DNA from 3 places in the Klebsiella sp. B345 genome. Region 3 is predicted to be linked to each of the others. Evidence: predicted binding sites of a transcription regulator. Region 3 holds the regulator's gene; each other region holds the start of a gene.
What was found. The regulator PhoB, encoded in region 3, activates phosphate uptake and scavenging genes when phosphate is short. The targets are predictions, from matches to a motif close to CTGTCATAAAACTGNCNNAT.

Region 1: pstS (phosphate ABC transporter substrate-binding protein PstS) is a predicted target of PhoB. The motif match lies at 1,193-1,212, and genes of this name have one in related genera.
Region 2: ACMYSO_RS13420 (MIP/aquaporin family protein) is a predicted target of PhoB. The motif match lies at 2,019-2,038, and genes of this name have one in related genera.

Annotation. Positions count from the first base shown of each region.
Region 1 covers NZ_CP180443.1:2,970,788-2,974,070, reverse strand. The annotation lists gene glmS (glutamine--fructose-6-phosphate transaminase (isomerizing)) at 1-957, shown strand, start outside; gene pstS (phosphate ABC transporter substrate-binding protein PstS) at 1,298-2,338, shown strand; gene pstC (phosphate ABC transporter permease PstC) at 2,464-3,283, shown strand, end outside.
Region 2 covers NZ_CP180443.1:2,845,789-2,849,071, reverse strand. The annotation lists gene glpK (glycerol kinase GlpK) at 1-979, opposite strand, end outside; gene ACMYSO_RS13420 (MIP/aquaporin family protein) at 1,001-1,846, opposite strand; gene zapB (septal ring assembly protein ZapB) at 2,405-2,650, shown strand; gene ACMYSO_RS13410 (sulfate ABC transporter substrate-binding protein) at 2,809-3,283, shown strand, end outside.
Region 3 covers NZ_CP180443.1:4,097,844-4,101,126, forward strand. The annotation lists gene sbcC (exonuclease subunit SbcC) at 1-229, opposite strand, end outside; gene sbcD (exonuclease subunit SbcD) at 226-1,428, opposite strand; gene phoB (phosphate response regulator transcription factor PhoB) at 1,837-2,526, shown strand; gene phoR (phosphate regulon sensor histidine kinase PhoR) at 2,548-3,283, shown strand, end outside.

The DNA.
Region 1 (3,283 bases), 1.1 Mb from region 3:
CAGGTTGAGCATATCCAGATCGTCGCCTGCGGGACCTCGTACAACTCCGGTATGGTTTCTCGCTACTGGTTTGAAGCGCTGGCGGGCGTCCCTTGTGATGTCGAAATCGCCTCTGAATTCCGCTATCGCAAATCAGCGGTGCGCCGCAACAGCCTGATGATCACCCTCTCTCAGTCCGGTGAGACGGCGGATACCCTGGCTGCACTGCGTTTGTCAAAAGAGCTGGGTTACCTCGGTTCGCTGGCGATTTGTAACGTTGCCGGCTCTTCGCTGGTGCGTGAGTCCGATTTGTCGTTAATGACCAAAGCGGGCACCGAGATTGGCGTTGCTTCGACCAAGGCTTTCACCACTCAACTGACCGTGCTGCTGCTGCTGGTGGCAAAACTGGCGCGCCTTAAAGGTCAGGATGTGGCGATTGAGCACGATATCGTGCATGGTTTGCAGGCTCTGCCAAACCGTATTGAGCAGATGCTGTCTCAGGATAAGCGTATCGAAGCGCTGGCTGAGAGCTTCTCTGATAAGCACCATGCGCTGTTCCTTGGCCGTGGCGATCAGTACCCGATCGCTCTGGAAGGGGCGTTGAAGCTGAAAGAGATCTCTTACATTCATGCGGAAGCCTATGCGGCGGGCGAGCTGAAACACGGGCCTCTGGCGCTGATTGACGCTGAAATGCCGGTGATCGTCGTGGCACCGAACAACGAACTGCTGGAAAAACTGAAATCCAACATTGAGGAAGTTCGCGCCCGTGGAGGTCAGCTGTACGTCTTCGCCGACGGCGAGGCTGGATTCACCAGCAGCGACAACATGCACATTATCGAAATGCCGCATGTGGAAGAGGTGATTGCGCCGATCTTCTACACCGTGCCGCTGCAGCTGCTGGCGTACCACGTCGCGCTGATTAAAGGCACCGACGTTGACCAGCCGCGTAACCTGGCGAAATCGGTTACCGTAGAATAAAACAACACCTGTCGTGACAAGGGCCGCCAAATGGCGGCCTTTTTTTGTCATTTTTACCACTTTATTCATCGCCCCCAAACAAAATTCCCGGGCGCTGGTTTATGACAAAGCGTCATCTTCGACTACGATCTTACGTGTCATAAAAAGAAAATTTTCCTGCAATGTTTCGGTCATGAAAGAAATTAACATTATGATTTATATTGTTTTTATTTTTACGCGATCGCTGTCTTTTTGGGTGTCATAAAACTGTAATAATTCGTACATTTTACTGTCACCTCTTTGTCCTATTTTGCTCACCATAGCCTTGAAACAACAATTTACGAACCCAGCAGGAGACATTATGAACGTTATGCGTACCACCGTCGCAACAGTTGTCGCCGCGACCTTATCGATGAGCGCTTTCTCTGCTTTTGCAGCAGCAAGTCTGACTGGCGCGGGCGCAACTTTCCCTGCACCGGTGTATGCCAAATGGGCTGATACCTATCAGAAAGAAACCAGCAATAAAGTGAACTACCAGGGGATCGGTTCTTCCGGTGGTGTAAAACAGATTATTGCTAACACCGTTGATTTCGGTGCTTCTGATGCTCCTCTGTCTGATGACAAGCTGGCGCAGGAAGGCCTGTTCCAGTTCCCGACCGTGATCGGCGGTGTGGTGCTGGCGATTAACCTGCCTGGCGTGAAGTCTGGCGAGCTGGTACTGGACGGTAAAACGCTGGGTGATATCTACCTTGGCAAAATTAAGAAGTGGGATGATGAAGCGATCGCTAAACTCAACCCGGGCATGAAACTGCCTTCGCAGAACATTGCTGTGGTGCGTCGCGCTGACGGTTCCGGTACTTCCTTCGTGTTCACCAGCTACCTGTCAAAAGTGAACGAAGAGTGGAAATCTAAGATTGGCGCTGGCTCTACCGTTAACTGGCCGACCGGTCTGGGCGGTAAAGGCAACGACGGTATCGCTGCGTTCGTACAGCGTCTGCCAGGCTCCATTGGCTACGTAGAATACGCTTACGCTAAGCAGAACAACCTGGCTTATACCAAGCTGCTCTCCGCAGATGGTAAGCCGGTTAGCCCGACCGAAGATAACTTTGCTAATGCCGCAAAAGGCATCGACTGGAGCAAATCCTTCGCACAGGATCTGACCAACCAGAAAGGTGAAAATGCATGGCCGATCACTTCAACGACCTTTATCCTGGTTCACAAAGCGACGACCAAACCGGAGCAGACGGCAGAAGTGCTGAAGTTCTTCGACTGGGCGTACAAAAACGGCGGTAAAGAAGCTAACGCCCTGGATTACGCAACGCTGCCGGAAAGCGTGGTTGAGCAGGTTCGTGCTGCATGGAAAACCAACGTGAAAGACAGCAGCGGTAAAGCGCTGTACTAAATACCCGTCATACTTCGAGCCGCATCTGCGTTGGCTGCAACTCGAATTATTTAGGGTATAGCATTACGTTAGCCTGGAGGCACGCTAAAATGCGCGCTTCCAGGCCCAAACAGAAAGAGTAACTTATGGCTGCAACCAAGCCGGCATTTAACCCTCCGGGGAAAAAGGGTGACATAATTTTCAGCGTGCTGGTAAAACTGGCGGCGCTGATTGTGCTATTGATGCTGGGCGGCATCATCGTTTCCCTCATTATTTCTTCCTGGCCAAGCATTCAGAAGTTTGGTTTTTCCTTTTTGTGGACCAAAGAGTGGGATGCGCCAAACGAAATCTTCGGTGCGCTGGTGCCCATCTACGGGACGCTGGTGACCTCGTTTATTGCGTTACTGATTGCCGTTCCGGTGAGTTTTGGTATCGCACTGTTCCTGACCGAACTTTCTCCTGCCTGGCTGAAGCGTCCTCTTGGTATCGCGATTGAACTGCTGGCGGCTATCCCGAGTATTGTTTATGGCATGTGGGGCCTGTTTATCTTTGCCCCGCTGTTTGCCAAGTACTTCCAGGAGCCGGTGGGTAACGTACTGTCGACGATCCCGTTTGTCGGCGCACTGTTTGCTGGTCCGGCGTTTGGTATCGGTATTCTGGCCGCTGGCGTGATCCTCGCCATCATGATCATCCCGTACATTGCGGCGGTGATGCGTGATGTGTTCGAACAGACGCCGGTCATGATGAAAGAGTCGGCCTATGGTATCGGCTGCACCACCTGGGAAGTTATCTGGCGAATCGTGCTGCCTTTTACCAAGAATGGGGTAATTGGTGGGGTGATGCTGGGTCTGGGGCGTGCGTTGGGGGAAACCATGGCGGTAACCTTTATTATCGGCAACACCTACCAGCTGGATAGCGCGTCGCTGTATATGCCGGGCAACAGTATTACCTCCGCACTGGCGAATG
Region 2 (3,283 bases), 1.3 Mb from region 3:
CGTCGTTAATCAGTTTCATTTCGTCGCGCAGCCACTGAATAGAGGCACCGGCCATAAACACCGCGCCTTCCAGCGCATAGTTCACTTCACCACGCGGACCGCAGGCGATGGTGGTCAGCAGGCCGTGAGTCGACGCCACCGCTTTCTCACCGGTATTCATCAGCATAAAGCAGCCGGTACCGTAGGTGTTCTTCGCCATCCCCTCTTTAACGCACAGCTGGCCGAACAGTGCCGCCTGCTGGTCGCCCGCGATGCCGGCGATAGGAATACGCGTACCGCCTTTACCACCGATGTTGGTCTGACCGTACACTTCGGAAGACTTGCGTACTTCCGGCAGCATGGCGCGCGGAATATCCAGCGCGTCGAGCATCTTATCGTCCCAGTCCAGATCGTTAATATTGAACAGCATGGTACGCGAGGCGTTGGTGTAGTCGGTCACGTGGACGCGGCCCTGGGTCATTTTCCATACCAGCCAGGTATCCACGGTGCCAAACAGCAGCTCGCCGCGTTTTGCGCGCTCACGTGAACCTTCAATGTGGTCCAGAATCCATTTTACTTTGGTCCCGGAGAAGTACGGGTCAACCACCAGGCCGGTGGCCTGACGGATGTACTCTTCCATCCCGTCACGCTTCAGTTGCTCACAGATCTCGGCGGTACGACGGCACTGCCAGACGATCGCGTTATAAATCGGCTTGCCCGTTTCGCGTTCCCACACAATGGCGGTTTCGCGTTGGTTGGTGATGCCGATAGCGGCAATCTCATCGGAGCTAATATCGGCTTTCGCCAGTACTTCAACCAGCGTGGAGCTTTGGGAAGCCCAGATCTCCATCGGGTCGTGCTCAACCCAGCCTGGTCGCGGATAAATTTGTTCAAATTCGCGCTGCGATACGCTGACGATATTGGCATCATGATCCATCACAACGGCCCGGGAGCTGGTGGTGCCCTGGTCGAGCGCAACGATATATTTTTTGTCGGTCATAGTATGTGTCCCGTAGTCAGATTACAGCGAAGCGTTGTGTTGCGTTGTAGAGGAGGTCTCTTTCTCTTCCTCGACGCAGGTGTCGCATGGCAGATGGCGGCCAATCAGCTTGCGGTAGCTGAACGCGCCCAGTGCGGCGCCCACCACCGGCGCGCACAGCGGCACCAGGAAATAAGGGATATCTTTGCCGCCGGTAAAGGCGACGTCACCCCAGCCGGCGAGCCAGGCGAACGTTTTTGGCCCCAGGTCACGTGCCGGGTTCATGGCAAAACCAGTCAGCGGCCCCATTGATGCGCCGATGACGGCGATTAACAGACCAATCAACAGCGGTGCCAGCGGGCCACGCGGTATACCGTTGCCATCGTCGGTCAGCGCCAGAATCACGCCCATCAGGATAGCGGTAATCACCATTTCTACCGCGAATGCCTGCACAAAATTGATATGTGGGTTCGGGTAAGTGGAGAAGATACCGGCCAGCTCAAGACTTTCGACGCTGCCACGCACCATATTGTGGCTGTGTTCGAAATCGAAGAAAAGATTGTAGTAAAGCCCGTAAACTAACGCTGCAGCGCAAAAGGCGCCGGCAAATTGAGAAAAGATAAAGGGTACAACTTTACGCCCGTCGAAGCAGGCAAAAAGCCACAGTGCGATCGTGACGGCAGGGTTGAGGTGTGCACCGGAAACACCCGCGGTCAGATAGATAGCCATGGCCACCCCCAGACCCCAGATGATGCTGATTTCCCACTGACCGAAGCTGGCACCTGCCACTTTTAATGCGGCAACGCATCCAACCCCGAAAAAGATCAACAACCCGGTACCTAGGAACTCTGCGATGCATTGGCCTTTTAATGTTGATGTTTGGCTCATATCGAATCCTGAAGCGAAGTGGTGATTATGGTATGTATGAAGGTCGCAAGCGACCACGCTGCCATGTAGGCATAGTGTTAATTTATCGTTAACGAACAAAAACGAGAAATATCGAAATATAAATGTGTGTACTGCGTCAAGAAAATGAGCGATTTCGCGCTATAAACGCGTGTTGTGACACATCAAAGACAGTTTGATGGCGATTTTTGTTAACCCATTGATTAACAATTGCGGGAGAAGTTCCGGGGAAAAGCGCCGAATGCGCCAGGTAAAGACTGAAAAGTGTTGCAAACCGCGATCTACGCGGGTTGTCGCTGGACAGGGACGGCGGGGATTCATACAATCGACAGCATGATCACTGTAGCGCGCTTATTTTCGTTAAGGCGTCACCGCGTAGGTACACAACATCATTCGGGATGCGTCAAAACGGCCAGCGAATGAATCCTCAGCCGCTTACTGTAGTAAGCGACCGGGGCGAACCCGCTAACGCAGAAGCAGCTTGAAGGACGGCGTGTACGGGATAGTACTCTATCAACGCCTTGCAAGTTCAGGAGAGGTATGACGATGTCATTAGAAGTGTTTGAGAAATTAGAATCAAAAGTACAGCAGGCGATTGATACCATCACTCTGTTACAGATGGAAATCGAAGAGCTGAAAGAAAAAAACAACACGCTGGCGCAGGAAGTTCAGGGCGCACAGCACAGCCGTGAAGAGCTGGAACGTGAAAACGGTCAGCTGAGAGAACAGCAGCAGGGCTGGCAGGATCGTCTGCAGGCACTGCTGGGTCGCATGGAAGAAGTGTAACCCTCTCGTCCTCACCCTCTCCTGTTCGGGGGAGGGTAAGCATTTCCCCGCGTTATATATACTCTCAAGTTATAGCCAATCTTTTTTTATTCTTTAATCATTGGTTCGCTTTCTGGCACGCTTATCCCATCACAACACGACATAAAGAGAGCGGTGCGATGAATAAGTGGGGCGTTGGGTTAACTCTGTTGCTGGCATCCGCCAGCGTTCTGGCAAAAGACATTCAGTTATTAAACGTATCTTATGATCCAACGCGCGAACTGTACGAACAGTACAACAAAGCGTTCAGCGCACACTGGAAACAGGAAACGGGCGACAACGTGGTTATTCGTCAGTCGCACGGCGGTTCAGGCAAGCAGGCGACGTCGGTCATCAACGGTATTGAAGCCGATGTGGTCACCCTGGCACTGGCCTATGACGTTGACGCGATCGCTGAACGCGGTCGTATCGATAAAAACTGGCTGAAACGCCTGCCGGATAACTCCGCACCTTATACCTCAACCATCGTGTTTCTGGTTCGTAAAGGCAACCCGAAACAGATCCATGACTGGAACGATTTGATTAAACCGGGCGTGTCGGTCATTACGCCAAACCCGAAAAGCTCCGGTGGCGCGCGCTGGAATTACCTGGCGG
Region 3 (3,283 bases):
CGGTGTCTCGGGTCATCAGATCGTTTTGCGATTGCGAGACGCTGCTCAGCCGCGGGGTTTCGTGATACAGCGCGAGGCAGATGGCGTCCAGTAGCGTGGTTTTCCCCGCACCGGTTGGCCCGGTGATGGCGAATAGCCCGTTGCTGGAGAACGGTTCAGCGGTGAAGTCGATTTTCCATTCGCCTTTTAGCGAGTTGATATTCTTCAGGCGCAAGCTCAGAATTTTCACAGGTGCTCCTCACCGTGCAGGCTATGCAACGTTTCGTTAAACAGCTGCTTCAGGCGCTGCTGCTGCGTCTCTTCCAGCGTTTCCTGTGCCAGGCGGCGTTCAAACACGTCTTCCACGCGTAATTCACTGAGCGTTTCGCGGCGTTCCCCGGCGAGGATCCGTTCGCGCTGGGCGCGGCTGCGGCGGACCAGCAGTACTTCCACCGGCAGGTCATCGGCCAGGGCCTGAATTTTACGTTGGATATCATGCAGGTATTCGTCGCTGGTGATTTCAATATCCAGCCATGTGACGGGGTTCGCTGGGGCGTCCCGCCACTGGGTGAGCTGTTCGCTGATGCTGGCGAAATCGCCTTTCAGGACCGCCAGCGGCTGGGTAACCGGCACCGTCAGCGGGCTAACGTCTGTCAGATAGCCGTCAGTAAACGTTACCAGATTGACGCTTTTACTTTTCCCGGTCTCGTCAAAGCTGAGGGAAATCGGTGAGCCGCTGTAGCGAATATGTTCGTTGCCGCCAACCAACTGCGCCCGGTGAATATGGCCGAGTGCAATATAGTCAACCGGCGGGAAATGGCTGGCGGGGAACGCTTCCAGGGTACCGATATAGATATCGCGTACGGCATCACTTTTACTGGCGCCGACGGTGGTCAGGTGACCGCTGGCAATAATCGGCAGCGGCCGATCGCCGCGCAGGGCGCAGGCCTGCTGATACTGCTGTTGATAATAGTCGCTGATAGCGCTTAACAGCTGCTGTTGCTTCTCGCCGCTTGAATGGCCGGCCTGGCTGGTGACCAGCTCGCGTGGGCGCAGGAAAGGCACCGGGCAAAAAACAGCGCCGGGGGTGCCGTCACGCAGGGGCAGGATAAAGGGGGCATGGCCCGCGTTGGCCACCACCGTGGTTTTCAAAAAGGCCAGGATATCGCGGGATTCATTCAGGGTCGCGACCGAATCATGATTGCCGGCCAGCACCACCAACTGGCAGCCGGTCTGCTGAAGCTGCACCACAAAGTGGTTATACAGTTCGCGGGCGTAGCTGGGAGGCGATCCGGTATCAAAAATATCGCCGGCGACAATAATGGCATCGACCTCGTGCTGCTGAGCAATGGACAGCAGCCAGTCGAGAAAGGCCGAATGTTCGGCGGCACGGCTTTTACTGTAAAAATTCTGACCCAGGTGCCAGTCAGAGGTATGAATGATGCGCATAATGATTTCCTGACGAAAAAGCATGAGCGCATTATACCCTTCATCCTTCAAGTTGCTTGGGTGTTAGCTGCACCCGTTCACCCCAGTCACTTACCCGAGTAAGCTCCTGGGGATTATGAGCCTCATTGATGATGAGGCTCACCCTTCGGGCCAGCGCAAGCGCTGTTCAAATCGGTTAATACCGATTTGTCACGGCCTTGCTGCCTACAAGCAACTCGAATAATTTTGGGTATATATTCTTCATCCTTCAGGTTGCCTCCCCGAGCCGCGATCGGATTGTCGGTTACTCCTTGTCATCATTCGAAATCTACGATCATCAGACGGTCATTTTTTTCATAAATCTGTCACAAAACTGACGCATAATGACGCCGCACTCTATACTGATGGCTAAAAAACACAGGGTAAATAATGGCGAGAAGAATTCTGGTCGTTGAAGATGAAGCTCCGATCCGCGAAATGGTCTGCTTTGTTCTGGAGCAAAACGGCTTTCAGCCCGTCGAGGCGGAAGATTATGACAGTGCGGTGAATCAACTCAATGAACCCTGGCCTGATTTGATTCTCCTTGACTGGATGTTGCCGGGCGGGTCGGGTCTGCAGTTTATTAAACAGCTGAAGCGCGAAGCGATGACCCGGGATATTCCGGTGGTGATGCTGACCGCACGCGGCGAAGAAGAAGACCGCGTTCGTGGCCTGGAAACCGGGGCCGACGATTACATCACCAAGCCTTTCTCACCGAAAGAGCTGGTGGCGCGTATCAAAGCGGTGATGCGTCGAATTTCGCCGATGGCGGTAGAAGAAGTGATTGAAATGCAAGGCCTTAGCCTGGATCCTTCCTCGCATCGCGTGATGACCGGTGAAAGTCCGCTGGACATGGGGCCAACGGAATTTAAATTATTACATTTCTTTATGACCCACCCGGAACGCGTGTACAGCCGCGAACAGCTGCTGAATCACGTCTGGGGTACGAACGTGTATGTAGAAGACCGAACGGTGGATGTGCACATTCGTCGTCTACGTAAAGCGCTGGAACTTAGCGGCCATGACCGGATGGTACAAACGGTTCGCGGCACAGGGTATCGTTTCTCCGCTCGTTTCTGAATGTCGACAGGAGTGTGAACCGTGCTGGAACGGCTGTCATGGAAAAGGCTGGCGCTTGAGCTTTTCTTATGTTGTATACCGGCCCTGATCCTTGGGGCGATTTTTGGTCACCTGCCGTGGTTTTTGTTAGCGGCGGTGACCGGCCTGCTGATATGGCATTTCTGGAACCTGATGCGCCTGTCGTGGTGGCTGTGGGTTGACCGCAGCATGACGCCGCCGCCGGGAAGCGGCAGCTGGGAACCGTTGCTGTATGGCCTCCACCAGATGCAAATGCGTAATAAAAAGCGCCGACGCGAGCTGGGCAGTCTGATCAAACGCTTTCGTAGCGGGGCCGAGTCGTTGCCCGATGCGGTGGTGCTGACGACGGAGGAGGGGGCCATCTTCTGGTGTAATGGCCTGGCGCAGCAGATCCTGAATCTGCGCTGGCCGGACGACAGCGGACAAAACATTCTCAACCTTCTGCGTTACCCTGAATTTGCCAACTACCTCAAAAACAGAGACTTCTCCAAACCTCTCAATCTGGTGCTGAATACGGCTCGCCATCTGGAGATCCGCGTGATGCCCTACAGCGACAAACAGTGGCTGATGGTGGCACGCGACGTCACGCAGATGCACCAGCTTGAAGGGGCGCGACGCAACTTTTTTGCCAACGTTAGCCACGAGCTGCGCACGCCGTTGACGGTGCTGCAGGGCTATCTGGAGATGATGCAGGAACAGGTGCTGGAAGGGATGACGCGCGAGAAAGCCCTGCATACCA